DNA from 2 places in the Xylanivirga thermophila genome. Region 1 is predicted to be linked to the other one. Evidence: riboswitches for the same ligand, from Rfam matches in the RefSeq annotation. Region 1 holds a riboswitch; the other holds the start of a gene.
What was found. A riboswitch is a leader RNA that binds a small molecule or an ion and turns the genes downstream of it on or off. The one in region 1 is predicted to bind cobalamin.

Region 1 (8,178 bases):
CATTTTCTTCCCCAAAAAGCATTAGATTTAAATCCTTAGCAAAATAATATATACCTGACGCCCCTATAAATGTAGATATTAAAGCTACAATAACCTTGCTCCAATTGGCGCTTGTAAAACTACCCATAGTCCACATAATAATATTATTAAGCTTTTCCCTGTTAAATATCATTATAAGTGATATTAAAGCAGATAGAAGGGAGCTTATGGCAATACCTGATAACAATAGATATGTCATAGATATTCTATTCTTATGGCTACCTAGATTATAGACCAAAAAAGTTGTCCCTACAGCACCTAAAAAGGACATTGCACTAGTACCACCTATTCCTATAATATTTGTTATTCCAAGGACAATGCTAAGTGTACCACCAAAGGCAGCTCCCGCCGATATTCCAAGTATATATGGCTCTGCCATAGGATTCCTAAATAGCCCTTGATATGCCACTCCCGCCACAGACAGTGACGAGCCTACCAGTACGGATAATAAAACCCTGGGCATCCTTATATTCCATATAACACTGTGCATAGCGCCCTTATATTTATACGGTTTAAATATTATTCGTACAGCATCGGCTATTGCAATATCTGCAGCTCCAACTGAACAACTAAATATTATAACTACAAAGAGTACTATTAGAAGGATCAAAATCCCTATCCTGTATTTCCTTTTATTCTCTATAAACGACATATTTCTCTTCTCCATAGCTATTTAAAAATTTCAGGATGAATTGCCTTTGCTATTTCTTCCAGACCATCAACCAGTCTAGGCCCTGGCCTACTTACAAGATTATCATCCAAAAGTTTTACATTTCCTTCCTTTACAGCTGTTAACTCCTTATAACCTGAAGTATTTTTTAATTCTTCCACATCTCCTGCCGCCTTTGACATCAGTATAACCTGAGGTTTTTTTTCTACAAGCTTTTCTATAGAATATTCCGCCCAAGCGGATTCTGTATCGCCTGCTATATTTTCCCCACCTGCCTTATTTATCATCTCGTCTATAAAGCTTCCAGGTCCTGCAGTCCAATTACCACTATCGCCAAAGGTTACTATAAAATAACAGCTCCTCTTTTCTACACCTTTGAGCTTTTTCTGTACTTCATCAACTCTATTTTTCATATTATTTACTATTTCACTGGCCGTTTTTTGTGTGTTTGTAATCTTACCTGCATCCAGTATAGATCTATATACCCCCTCAAAGGTATCCCCACCAAATACAACAACCTGTATGTTGGCCTCCTCCAGTTTGTATATTATTTCATGTTGCATGCCATTATTTGCAAATACCATATCAGGCTGTAATGCTACTATTTTTTCTATATTAGGCTGACTATAATCTCCTACCTTTTCTTTTGATAGGACCTCCGCTGGATAATCACAATAGTCTGTAACCCCCACTAGCTTATCCCCAAGACCTAATGCACACAATATCTCCGTGTTGCTAGGGGATAAGGATACTATCCTTTCTGGTTGCTTTTCTATAGTCACTTTTCTATCCACCACATCGGTATATTCAAATGGATATGATACTTTTTGCCCATTAGCTTCTTCCCCTATCCTAACATTATCATCCTTTTTAGATATATTAGCATCTCCACTACTGCAAGCAACTATACTAAACATAATAAAGGTAATAGCTAAAATAGGTATAATATACCTTAGGTTAATCTTTCTTAACATACTCATAGGCTCCTTTATAAAATTTATACAATAAAAAAACTCCAACCCAAAAGGACTGGAGTGCTTTTACCCATATATGTATCCAATCCTTCCCTCCGAAGGAATAATAACATAACCATAGGCAGGTCTCCTGACTTATGGTTCATCTGTAACCGACACCTTCCCAGCCTTATATGGCCAGTGGTACATGTCTATACATCACCATTCACAGTAGCGGGGGCTGTAGCGGATTTTCACCGCTTTCCCTTTTAATTCAAGCAATGCTTGAAACCTTATGATCTTTGCTATATATAGGTACATTATACCATCTAGGGTATGCCCAATCAATGCACATTTTCCTATTTTTATTCTTCTTCTGCTAGTTTATAGCTTTCTATATAATCTCCCAATTCAGATATATATTCATTTAACTCTGAAATTTTACCAGTACTTGATAGATCCAAAAACCTCCTATTTATGGCAATAAGCTGTCTAAACATGGATATTAGCCTATTTGTTTTATGTCTTTGTTCATCTAGTTGAGTTTTATAGATTAATATTTGGTTGTTAATCTCATATATTTTTTTATCCCTTTCTTTTATATCCTGTTCTAGCACAGAAAGACGTTTTTGGTATTGCTCACGCCCATAATCCATACCATCCAATGCCATCTGGCTTAAATTTTTTAATCCATTAATCAGACTATACAAAGATGAATTGTTTATCTTCTGTATATTGGATACAAATCTACTGATGCTGTCCAATATATCATCACTATCCCATTGCTCCAAAGAACTATTACCATTTATATACTGCTTTGTATACGGATTATAAAATGTCATACCTTCAGCCTGCATCTTAGCCATAAGTTCATTTACATATTCCCTTTTACTAGCAATAACATTTCTATATTTGTTTTGAAGGCGTATGAGAAGCTTTGGATCACCTCCACTTAACTGATTGGCACATCCACGCACCGATTGACCATGCCCTTGAGCCACCAGCATACTTATCATTAGATCATCCACTTCTTGTGGAGTAAAACTCCTTCCTGCAGGTATGCCTATATTTTTATCCTGTTTATCATATATATATCTGTAATAATAGTTACGAACGGTATTAGGTTTCAATCCAGTCTTTTTTGCTATGCTTTCAAATGCCTTTACCATTGGTAATCTAGACTCCCTGACACTATCAACTTCCTGTTTCATAAGCTCTATAAGCTGTTTGCTTGCCATGTATATTCCTCCCATCTTATAAACTATACATATATTATTCACTATACTTTTACCACTTATACCATAAGTTTGAAAAATTAATATATAAAAAAATGCATCACCATATCGTATACCATGGCGATGCATTTTTTGTATCTATTTCATATAATCTTCTATCAATTTAAAAAAATCATCTGAAACCTCTATATAATAGCCCAGTGTATCCTCCTCAAATTGACATATTTTTATATCCTTATAACATAAAAGGGGGCCATAACCCTCATTCTGAGTAAAAAACTCCAATGAATAGGTATATGGTCTATCTACCAATTCATCTAGCATATCCATATCTCCCGGCTGTTCCCTGTCAAGTACCACACGGACTATTTTTTTTATAGTTTCCTTATCATCTATTTCCTTTACCTGCCCAGTATTTTTTACCGTTACCAGTATCTTTTGTGTATTCCACATATCAGAATGGTCTGCAAGTAGCTCATATACTGCCCATCCTGCTACAACCAAAACTATGGCTAAAGAAATAATTACTATTTTTTTACGCATATAAAATTAACTCCTGTCAAAAACATCTCATTTTTTTATAATAATTGTTACATATTGAGAATCCGTATCTTCTCCCATATCCTCTATTATACCCTGCATATTAATGGCCTGGTACAAGTTTTCCCTGTCCTTTTTATCTGATACCTTTACCTTTATTCCATTATTATACGTCTCCACTACATCTATATCATACTTCGCCACAGCTATTTCAAGGGAATTAGGGGTGACACATACATCTTCTACCTTCAAGTTGACCTTATCTGTTCTTATATATTTATCTTCGGCCTTTTCTTCATTCTCCATTGCATCTTCTTTAACAAACCCATTATCATCAGCTTTTAGTTTTCCATCAGCGACATCATTACTAACGGCATCGTCAGTTCCCCTATCTGCCTTAGACGATTCTGCAGCAAACATATCCTTATTCTCCTGCTGAGCTGTTTCATCTCTAGCAACCATGTTCTTCTTAGTATTATTTAATGAACCGCTAAAGGCCTTTATGGAAAAAGCTACGGCTACTACAGCAGCTGCATATCCTATCCATTTTATAATATCCCGTATATTTCTTCTGCTGTGATCTTCTCCTTCTGGCTGCAAAGATCCCTCCAGATTATCCCATTCATCGAAGGCTTTTTGTATCTCAGCCTCCCTTAAAATCCGGTCATGCAATACATCCTCAAAACCTTGGGGTAACTCTCGCTCTGGCAATTCTCCTATCTCTGCTACTACATCTTTTATATCCTCTAACTCTTTTCTGCACGCCCCACAGGTCTCTATATGCTTTTCAAAGAGCTCCTGTTCTCCCTTCCTTAACATGCCATCTATATATGGACTTATAAGCATCCTTGCTTCTTTACATTGCATACACAATCACCCCTTTCACAGCCTAGCCTTAAGTTCTTGTCTAAGGGCTTGCCTGGCACGGCTTATAAGAGATTTAACCGTCCCTAAAGGCATATTTAATATAACAGCTATATCCTGATAACTGTAGTTTTGTACATCCCTCAGTATGATTACAGATCTATAATCCGGTTTTAAATGGGCAATACACTCTTCCAGCATCTCCATATGCTCCTTGTTTACCACCTGTTCATCAGGTAGCGGATCACTAGAAGATATACCCCTCACCCGATCGTCTTCCCCATCCAGTGTAACTACATTATAGGCTTTTAAAGATCTGTATTTATCTATACATGTATTATGTGCTATTCTATAAATCCATGTTGAAAAGTGACTATTACCCTTAAATGTTCTAAGACTTCTATATACCTTCATAAAGACTTCTTGTGTAAGATCCTCTGCATCATGTTCATTGTTAGCCATACGGTAACAATAGTTATATATTTTTTTCTGGTATAAATTAACCAGTTCTTCAAATGCAGATATGTCACCGTTTTGGGCTTCCTGTATGAGTTGCACTTCTGTAGCCATGTCCGCCCCCCTTACTAAAAGTTTTTACATTTAGATCATTATACCATAAACTTACACACTATTGTGCATAAAATATATAGTCTTTTATGCGCATTTTTATAGCATAAAAGGTAAAACTACTATCAGCGCACCTAATTTTAAATTAATGAAAGGAAGATAAATATGTTAGACGTCTGTTCAGTATGTAACAAAAGTTTTGAATCCAATGGTATATCCATATGCAACAATTGCAGTTCTACGGTGTGCCCCGATTGCCTAAAGCTCTATAATAATAAATGTCTCAATTGTTACTTTGAGGACAAGAATCCAAAAAATTTTTTAAAACCACGTTAAACTTATGGGAAAGACAATTGTCCTTCCCAGTTTAAAACTACATTAATTCTATCCTACTATTTTAAACATTGACCCCTCTGATGTCATATATACTTCTATCTGTGTAGGAAAGTAATCCTTTAAATCCTGTATATGGGTTATTACCATTATCTTTTCAAATTCATCGCTTATGCTATTTATAACCTGGGCAAGCCGCTCCCGCCCTGCCTCATCTAGCACGCCAAAGCCTTCATCCAATATGAGCATACGCAGGTTTGCCCCCGCCCGCCTAGCCAGCATCTTTGCTAGAGCTATGCGAATAGCAAAGTTTATGCGGAACTCCTCCCCACCAGAATATGTTTCATACTTCCGTGTCTCCATGCCATCTGATATCTTTATATCCAGCGTCTCTAGAATATTCCCTGTTGAAGTATCACGCTGTGTTATAAACTCCACCGTAAATCGACCATCGGTAATCTTTGAGAGTATACGATTGGTTTCATCCTGCAACTCTGGTATGGCATTTTCTATTATAGCTGCCTGTATGCCTTTTTTACCATATATGTTTACGAGCGCCTTATACACTTCCAAATCATACAATAATTTATCCTGTATTCTTTTCTTTTCTTTAAGCTCTTCCTTTGCCCTCTGTATCTGAAGAAGTCTCTCATTTAGAGCACCTTTTTTAGATTCACCCTGCAATATCAGTTCCTCTAGTTTTTGTACCTCTCCGTCAAAATTTTTAATATCCTTTGAAATCTCCGGCAATTCGGCTGCTGCCTTTTCCAGTGTGTCTATTATATCCTCTCTAGCCCTTATATCATTCTCCCTATCTTCGATAAGACCCAATATCCTTGTTCTACTTTCCCCATCGGCTGATAGCTTTACCTTTGCCACCTTGATCTCTTCAAAAAGCTCAGGTATGTCTTTGAGCTCTTTTATCCTATTCTTTATGGATACATGTCCATCCCTATCATACTCTATTGAATCCAATTGTTTACATATATCTTCATATACATCATTAAATTTTTCCCTATATGATCCTGTCTTCAAAGATGATTTTATGGGCATAAGCTGTGCCTTTAAGGTTTCTATTGCTTTTTTTGCCTCATCACCTTCATTTATGGATTTTTCCATAAGCACCAACTGTCCTTCTAGCCTTGACCGTTCTTTTAGCCCTTCCTTTAGTCTAGCTATTTCCACATCTATATCATGATCTTGGGTCTTTAGCTTAATTATCTCCCCATCCATATCCTTTATATGCTTTTGTATTTCTCTGCCCTTTTTTATGGCTTCATCCATTATCTGCGTCTTTGTATGCCCATCAAGGGGTCTTTTGCATACTGGACAATCTGCTTCCACATCCTTTAGCACATAATAATGTTCCCTAAGCTCATCCATCTGTGATAAAAGTGCCTTTTTATCCGTTTTGATCTGCACCATGCTTTGGGCAATCTCCAATTTCTTCTGTTGGAGAATAGAGAGCTTATCTTCATCCTCTTTTAATTTTAACAGAGTCTTCCTAATATCTTTAAGCCTTGCATCTATTCCTTGAGAAGCATCTACTTTGTTCTTCTCCTGAAGTATCTTCTGATCTATAAGGGCTATTCTATGGTTTAGTTCCTGCTCTAGCGCTTTTATCTGAGATTCTATAGACTGTTTCTTGCTCTTTAACTCAGTAATCCTTTGTAGAGCTTCGCCCATCTTTTTATCCTGCTCCACTAGCATATTTAAAACATCATAATCCCTTTTTATAGCATCCTGTTTTTTTAATATATCCCTATATTCCTGTATACGCTTAGCTAAAGTTTCCGACTCTTTTTTTAGCTTTACAAGATCATGCTTTGATCTTACAAGCTGTGCTTTATAGTCCTTTGCCTGTTGTTTTAGTCCATCGAGCTCCGTTTTTTTCCTGTTAAGAACCGATAATTTATCCCTCAGTATATCCCGTTTTAGATACCATGCTTTTAAATTTTCCTCTACATCTAGAAGCCCTTTTGAGATTTCCTTTTCATCTAGGACATTTTCCTTAAAACCTTCTATCTGCCTTTCCAAAAGGGTAAGTTCACTTACAACCTCCCGCCTTTTTTCAGCTGCCAATCCCTCCAGCTTATCATAGGTCGAAAGATTTAATATCTCACCTAGAACCTCCTTACGCTCATTTGGTTTTTTTGTAGCAAATAGATCGGCCTTGCCCTGACTCAAATATGCGGTACAGAGATATGTATCATAGTCAAGCTTTATTATCTCCAATATCTTTTGTTGGGTTTCACCTATACCATTTCCGCTTATGGATATAAATTCAGCTCCCTGCTTTATATAAAACTCCAGTGCCGATTGGCCCCTTTTTTTATCCCTTTTGCGTATTACCTTATATATATTTCCATCTTCCTCGAAGGTAAATGCAACATCCATATCCAAAGCACCTGTATGCACCAGGTCATCCATACCACCTCTACCTGACATACCCTTGCATTGCCCCCATATACACCATGCGATAGCATCTGCAAGGGATGATTTTCCATTGCCATTTTCCCCAGTTAAAAGCGCTATATCAAATTTGTTAAAATCCAAAACAGGGGTATTCTCTCCATAGGATTTAAAATTTCTTATATATAGAGTATAGGGTGTCATAATATAGCCTCCCCTTCCTTTAGCTCTTGCATAAGTTCATCATTTACCTTTAAAAGATCTTCCTTTATATCTTCATATTCACCTTTTTTTGATATATACTCCCCAACTGCCTCCCTAACATCCATCCGTTCAGTAATACCTGGATGGCGCAAATGGGACAGATCTGAAGTTATCTCCTTTTCTATGCCTGCCACATAAAAAGCCCTTCTTCTCAACTCTTTATAAAGTTCAGGCTCTTTAAGGGCAGATAATTTATGGGAAGGAAGCTTTACCTTGAGTTTTACTATTGCCCCCTCCAGATCTTCATGCTCTATCTTTTCCATTGCCTTGTCATACGGATCGTCCTTGCTTCCATCTACAT
Region 2 (8,178 bases), on a different contig from region 1:
GTTTTGAGTAACCCGCAAGTTAACTTCCATATGATTGTAATTTGACCCATTGTATGAACATCCTAAAATAGTCATGCATAATATAAGAATAAGGATCAGACAAATTCTCTTTGCTTTTTTCATCTTCATTCCCTTCTCACATTATAAACAAGGGGCACCAAAAGGTACCCCTATTATTTTATCTTGTAGACATTTTCCTCTTCTTACCATAAATTGGATACATTAATATAGCTGCAGACATTACTGCCAATAGCATATATAGATATATGCCCTTATCTCCCGTCTTAGGACTCTTAGTCCCTGTTTTATCCTTTTGATTTGCATCTGTATTTATATCCTCATTTACCTTTTCGGTCTTTTTATCTTCCACCTTATCCTGATCCTTATCTAGGTCTTTATCCCCTTTTGGTACTGACTTAGTAATGCCTAAGCTATTCCATACCGTTTTGCCATTTTTTAAGTCATTAAGGGCGATAAATGCCTGAGATGTGGCCATTCCGTTTGATTTTTTAGGATCTAGCACATAGGAAAAAGCACCATCATCCAGCATAAATCTTGCCAATGCATCTAACATGGTATTGCTGTCTTTTATCCATGCATCGGATAATACATCCTCTCCTACCGCAACAAGGCCTGATATAACGGTAGCTACGCTGTTTGCATTGTCATTACCCCAAGATGCAAAACCCCCTGTAGGCAACTGAGTTTCCTTTAGATAATCCAATGCCTTTTTTATTGTCCCTTCTACACCTTTAACTTCCCTATGATTTGAAAGGGCAACAAGTGCCATACCTGTCATATCCGGATCCCCTGCTGCCTCAGGCGTATTATCTTCACCCCACGCATATCCTCCATCATTTTTCTGCTGTTTTATAAGATAATCTATAGCTCCCGCCTTGTCATAATCTGCACCTGCTGCATCCAGTGCTATCATAGCCCATATATGTCCGCTTATTTTATCAAATGCACCATTGTCTTTCTGTTTTTCCACCAATTCTCCCACCAGATCTCTGCTCCATACATTGTAAGGATCCTCGCCCTTTGCCATAAGCCCTAGTATATATCCTGCATAGCTACCTGCAGCAGCATCTGATTTTATATCCTCGCTCTTCCATTCCGGCAATTTCCATGGTGCCTTTTTTATATCCTCGCCTGATGAATAGACTGCCACCATATCCCACCAGGAAGATAGCTCAGTCTTATTATTTTTATAGTATGCTTTGGTTTTGTTCAATGTCTTATCAAGGGATACATGTTTCTTAACGGGAACCGGCCCCTTTGAAGAGCCCTCTATTTGAACTTTACAATAGGGTCTTGATATGATCCTGACCTTGCCATCCTCATCAAACTTCTGGGCGGATATATCATACTCTCCTAACTCATCTAGCTTAAATACTGCCTTGCCATCCTTATCCGTCCTAACCTTTTTACCATCAAGTACAAGCTCTTTGCCATTTACAAGTATGCTTGCATCTGAAATCGGGCTTGTCTTCATCTTCTGTTCATCCATATCATACGATAAACCATTTAATGTAAGGGCAATCTCATCTCCTGTACCTGACTTTACATAGGTTTTATCAAACCATGTATAGGCTGCATTATAGTTTTCAACAAATACTACAGTTATCCTATCATTATCCTTAAGGGAATATTCGTTTATACCAACCGGCGGCATTTCATCGTTTACATAGTACATCCAGCCATCCATACCTGTACCAGTGCTGCCCATGGATACACCGTCTATGGTAGTTATAAAATCGCCTTTGCCTGCATCTAATACCTTTTTATCCTTTGCATCCTTCCCTACAGACTCAATGGCTTTTACAACAGCATGGAGTACTACCGGCCCATCTTCTGCCTTTACCTCACCATAGCCATACTCATCCAGGTCAAAATTATCCACCTCCATCTCGGTGTAAGGTATGATGTTTCTGTCAAAAGACTCTATTCGTACACCCACCTTAACAGCTTTCGCATCCTGCGCATACGCCTTTCCCATACCTGTTGCCGGAAATAATGACAGCATAAGTGCCAATACCAGCACAAGGGACAATATTCTTTTTCTGTTTTGCATCATGATAAATTACCTCCTATTTTATATCTATTCTCCAGGTCCAGTGGATTCTGCAGTCAGTGCATACCACCATTCCACCCTGTCTCCTTTAGAGAGTTCACAGTCTATTGCGGGCATATTTGGGATTTTAGCATTTATCTTAAACTTCCATCCTGAAAGATCTCCATGCTCAAATTCCGCCTCCCCATTTATGGATGAAATATAACTATCCCCATATGCTGATTTATAGGGGAGTTTAGTAGCCTTAAGGGCACTAAAACCATTTGCCTCATCTTTTTTGAGCTCTACCTCATCATCAAAGAATACCTTGCCACCATAACCTATTACCTTCACATGTACACCTATTTTTTCCTCTGTTTTTTCTTGTATCTTTTGCTCTTTCGGAGGTTCTACAACTTTTTTCGGTACTTCTTCTTTTTTTAACTTTTCTGCATTTCCATCCTCTTTAGCATCATCCGCATGTAACTGTGGCTCTTCTTTTTTCTGAGAGGCAACCTTGTTTGATTTCTCTGCCTTTTGAACCTCCATGTGGCTTTTATCTTTATGGGCTTTTTCCTCTACCTTTACAGACTCAATATTTTCATCTTTTTCATCCTCGGCATCATCTCTTGCAACACTATTTTGCTCCCATTCATGCCCTAGACTCTGCCATATGGATTCACCATTTTGTATATCAAATATGGCAATAAAGCTTTGGTATGTAGCCATTTGACTATATTTTTTAGGCTTTAGCAGATATGAAAACGAACCATCATCTAGTCTAAATCTCATAAGGGCATCTAACATGGTATTGCCATTTTTGATCCAACTAGAAGAGTTAATATCCTCGCCTGCTGCTATCAACCCTGATATTACTGTAGATATGCTGTTTGAATTTTCACTACCTAGGGATTCAAAACCTCCTTCAGGTAGCTGAACAGCTTTTAAGTAAGATATTGCCCTATCTATGGCTTCTTCTACTCCAGCCCTATCCCTATGGTTTGACAAGGCTATCATAGCCATCCCAGTCATATCCGGATCGCTTGAACCCTCAAAGGCATACCCACCATCTTCATTTTGCTTAGATAAAATATATGTAATAGCTTTATCTGTATCATATGTATATGCTGCCGTATCCAAGGCAATCATTGACCATATATGGGCATTTATAGGACCAAAAGAGCCATCATCCTGCTGCTTTTTAGCCAGCTCGATCAATAGATCGGTAGGATCATTTTCCATGCATAGGTATCCTAGAATACATCCAGCATAATCGGTAGCCTGACTTTGTGCATTGATGGAAGCGCTTTTTTTATCCAGCATATCCTTAGAATCAGAAGGTATATCCCCTCCTGCAGCCTTTATGGCTACTATTTTCCACCATGAATCTATGTCCTTTTCCTTATAGAATTTTTCTATAAATTCCTTTTCGTATTCTGTGTGGATAACATCCGATTCTTCGATCGGAGCCTCAGGCACTTCTTTGGAACGATCAAATGTGCAGGATGAAAATACAATGCATAAAATAGTTATAAGGCATATGATTTTAGATAACTTCTTTATACCTATTCTCAATCTCACCTCCCCCTCCCCTTTAGTCTTTTAGAAATATAAAAAGCCCTCCTTCCTTAGAAAGAGAGCTTTTATGCGCAGCTTAAATAGACATAGCTTTGCTATGAAAAAAGTCACCCTTCCTTCCCTCCGAAGGAAACGTAAATCACAGTATAAGGCAGGTCTCCTGACTCATGGATCATCTTTAAAGGCTGCCTTCCCAGTATACCCAGTGGCATATATGCCTTTTAATCCCCATTTACAGTAGCGGGGGCTGTAGCGGCTTTTCACCGCTTTCCCTTTTCATCCGGCCCGAACACCGGACACCTCATACCTTATTTTATTGTATAGACTATTATATCATAAGTTAGATGAAAAGAACCCACAAAATTTAGAAAAGCCATAATCAATCATAAAGATCAATTACGGACTTTCTCAATTACGGTTTTATACAAATATACTTATTATTAATGTTACTAATACGCCTACCACACCAAGTATGTTTTCATAACCATCCAGGAGCTTAATGTATCCTTTTCCGGTATACCAAAGTACCTATTTACTAGCCAGAATCCACTATCGTTTACGTGGGAAAGTACAGTAGCACCAGATGCAATGGCAATAACCAGCAATGCAGGATCCATGCTCACTATGAGCAGACTTATGAAGACCTGCAGTTTCATTTATGCTTGCTAAAAAATTATTATCATATATTATCTTATATTTTTTATTTCAATTTAATTTTCTTGGAAAAGTGCAGTAGATAAATATCTCTCACCGTTATCAGGAAGTAAAGCTACTATACTTTTACCTACATTCTCCCGCCTCTTACCAATCTCAGTAGCTGCAAATACAGCTGCACCAGATGATATACCTACCAATAAGCCTTCGGTATGCGCTAAAGCCTTTACCGTATCAAAGGCCTGCCCATTCTCCACCGTAAACACCTCATCTATGATGCTTGTATTTAATACATCGGGTATGAAACCTGCTCCAATACCCTGTATCTTATGGGGACCAGGATTGCCACCGGATAATACTGGAGAGTCTTTAGGTTCTACCGCTACAATCTTTATATTTGGATTTTTGGCTTTGAGAACTTCGCCTACTCCGGTTATGGTACCACCTGTGCCAACACCACCTACAAATATATCTACTTTACCATCAGTATCTCTCCATATCTCTTCGGCAGTAGTTTGTCTATGGATTTGTGGATTAGCAGGATTTGAAAATTGAGCCGGTATAAATGCATTCGGAGTTTTTGAAGCCAATTCCTCTGCCTTTTTAATCGCACCCTTCATACCTTCAGCACCAGGGGTTAAAACTAGTTCGGCTCCATATGCCTTTAATAGTTTTCTCCGTTCTATACTCATGGTATCTGGCATTACAAGTATTATTTTGTATCCCTTTGACGCTGCCACAAAAGCTAGTGCTATACCCGTATTACCACTTGTAGGCTCTATTATAATGCTATCCCCTTTGAGTAGGCCCCTCTCCTCTGCATCCTTTATCATGGCATAGCCTATCCTATCCTTTACACTGCCGGCAGGGTTAAAATATTCAAGTTTTCCAATTATCCTTGCTGACAATGCATTTTTTCTATTATAGTTTGACAGTTCCAAAAGGGGTGTATCTCCTATAAGATCTGTTAGATTTTCTGCGATTTTTGACATTTCAACAACCTCCATACTATTTTTATATTATGTAGTTATCCTACTGTTTCACTAGGGATTATATCAAAAATACATTCCCTAGTATTCCTAGTAGTTTAGTTGTATTTTATGATATAACTCTTATAATGTCAATAGATAATTCTAATGGTAATAGAGATACTACTATTTTTTCTTCTAGCACAATAGAAAGACCCGTAATCAACCATGAAGATCAATTACGGGTTTTTCATTTTTCAATATGCCAAATTACCTATTACCCTTTTATCTCTTCCTTTAATATTCTTATACGTATTGCCTCTGTTCTTCTTTTATCTCCTCTTGTACCGGCAAATGCTCCATCCTTTGCCCATTTGTCAAAGCTATCGTTTATACTTCCATCATCCCTTAGATCGTTATTTTTATCATCAATACCCCATCCATATCCTTGCATATGCACCTGGTATTCTATGCTATAGCCTTTATATGCCTTATCGGTATTCTTGTCTACAAGCATAAGCTCTATACCTTCTACTCTTCGCCTCTCTCCCTTCGTCCCTAGATAAAAGCCTTGTTTTTTCCACCAAGCACCCTTATCATCCTTCCATATACCATCACCTTTATCATATTTCTTATTTGGCATATCACTGTATGTCTGGATATGAGCTCTGTATACCACCATCATATCCGATGGTAAGCCTTTAAATTCAAGTATAAAACCTTCAAGGTGTTTCCTTTTCCCAACCGTACCCAACATAAATATATCTTTTATATTCTCATCTTTTATATCACCAATACCCTGTATATGTCCTTTTCCATTTATGGTTATATCCTCCGCTAGTACCCATTCCTTTTCGGGCACCTCAGACTCTTCCGGCTCTTCAGGTTCGACTGGCACAATTGGTTTTTCAGGTTTCCCATTATTTTTTACTACCAATATTGCTGTTCCTCCCGCATCTGCACTAGGTAGTTCAAATGTTAGGTTTCCGCCATCTTTTACTGTATAAGTTTTTGATGAATATAAGTCTTCTACTACAGTATTAGAGGGGTATTGAGTCTGTATAGAAACTTGTTTGCTATTGTTTTTTAAATTGATTCCTGTATAGATACATTCATCACAATAGCTTCGTTTGAAAACTAAATATTGCTCTGTATCACTGCCTGCGACTTTTTCCCTATTACCTTTGGCGAATATTTTGGAATAATCTCTACGGATATTTAAGAGAGTTTTATAATGTTCATATATAGATATATACTCTTTATTATCCAGTCTACTCCAGTCCATGTCATACCGATTTTCACTAAATTCACCCTTTGACATATCGTCTGCATTTTTACCTGTTAAGCCCAATTCCTCACCATAATAAATAATAGGTTGACCTTTCGCTGTAATCTGCAATGTAGAAGCTACCTTAAGCTTATTTATATCTCCACCTACACTGTATAAGAATCCATCTTCATCATGACTGCTCAAAAACTGTCCTAAGGTTGCTGTATTAGTAAGTTTCTTATTCCTATACTCCAAATACTCCTCTACCTCGTCTATTTTTCCTTGTGTAAATGCCCTAGCCTTATTTTTAAACTCAAAATCCAATAGACTATCCATCTGTCCTCTATCCAATTGGGTATTAAAAGCATTATCTATCGATGCACCAAAATATTCTCCAATTAGTTTAAAATTAGGTGCCTTTTCTGTCAGTCTGTTTTTAAATGCCTTCCATGTAGTGTCTTCAACATGCTTTACAGTATCTACCCTAAAACAGTCTATTGTATTCCCATTTTTGGTTTTCGCCTTATCTAGCCAATCAGTTTGCCACTTTATTATCTGATCTCTCACCTCCGGTATCTCTGTCATGAAATCAGGTAACCCTGCCAGTTCTCCCTTGACCTCATCGCTTCCACCATCCCTAAACATGCTAGATGTCTCTCCATTTATATCTATATAAAATTTATCCTGTACTTTCTTTGATGGAAAATTACTCAGATGTCCCCATTGTTTTTCATCACCAGGTTTCAATCCATATCCTGCATGATTTATCACCACATCAACCATTATCTTCATATCTTTATTGTGAGCTTCATCTATAAGCTCATGTAAGTCTTCTAAAATACCTAAATGTTCATCTAAGTTGGTAAAATCCTGAGCCCAATAACCATGATATCCATATTGATATCTCTGATTTTCAGGTAGATTGGTGAAATCTACTCCCTTATTAAAATCTATATTATCTACTATAGGAGTAATCCATATAGTGTTTACACCTAAGTCCTTTAGATAATCCAATTTTTTAGTAATTCCTTTTAAATCTCCACCGTGATATGTCTCTGGATGGTTTTTATCATATTGTTCACCGTTTGGATCGTCATTCGAAGTATCACCATTCATAAATCTATCTGTGAGCAAGAAATATATTACGGATTCATCCCAATCAAAATCTCCAGCATCTTTTATCACCCTAGGCTTAATAGTTATTTTAGCATTTTTAATATGTTTATTCCCATATTCATCAACTACCGTTATAGGTATGTTTTTATCTCCCGCCAAGATAGTATCCTTTACAGCTATTGTACCCTTCATAAGTTCCACGTCTATGGGATATTCCTCTTCCCCACCAAGTTCAGTTAAATTTAGATATATTTCTCTAGGCTTTACGATATTATTGGATAATTGTATTGATACAACGGCATTTTGAGTATAATCTATGGCATTAGGCTGTATATCCGATGCTATATTAAAATCAGGAATTTTGTATTCAACATAAGAATCTGGATTATATGGATCAGTAAACTCCTTTTCGGAACCATCCTGATACCTTACTGTAAAACTGTATTCATATCTCTCAACATCTGCATTTGGTTCAAATGGGCAATAAAAATATTCATTTTCCTCACTGTATGACATATCATAAAATTTATACCCACTTT

Region 2: it holds a riboswitch for cobalamin, as region 1 does, so the genes downstream of both, EJN67_RS11405 (DUF4430 domain-containing protein) here and EJN67_RS04540 (ABC transporter substrate-binding protein) in region 1, are expected to answer to the same signal.

What each region holds. Positions count from the first base shown of each region.
Region 1 is NZ_RXHQ01000005.1:108,308-116,485, reverse strand. It holds gene EJN67_RS04545 (FecCD family ABC transporter permease) at 1-691, opposite strand, end outside; gene EJN67_RS04540 (ABC transporter substrate-binding protein) at 709-1,683, opposite strand; cobalamin riboswitch at 1,787-1,973, opposite strand; gene EJN67_RS04535 (hypothetical protein) at 2,028-2,900, opposite strand; gene EJN67_RS04530 (hypothetical protein) at 3,036-3,440, opposite strand; gene EJN67_RS04525 (anti-sigma factor family protein) at 3,468-4,304, opposite strand; gene EJN67_RS04520 (RNA polymerase sigma factor) at 4,320-4,871, opposite strand; gene EJN67_RS04515 (AAA family ATPase) at 5,253-7,817, opposite strand; gene EJN67_RS04510 (metallophosphoesterase family protein) at 7,814-8,178, opposite strand, start outside.
Region 2 is NZ_RXHQ01000030.1:7,855-16,032, forward strand. It holds gene EJN67_RS11395 (DUF4430 domain-containing protein) at 1-123, opposite strand, end outside; gene EJN67_RS11400 (DUF4430 domain-containing protein) at 179-2,077, opposite strand; gene EJN67_RS11405 (DUF4430 domain-containing protein) at 2,102-3,628, opposite strand; cobalamin riboswitch at 3,765-3,950, opposite strand; partial or broken gene EJN67_RS11410 (GntT/GntP/DsdX family permease) at 4,052-4,236, opposite strand; gene cysK (cysteine synthase A) at 4,342-5,277, opposite strand; gene pulA (type I pullulanase) at 5,531-8,178, opposite strand, start outside.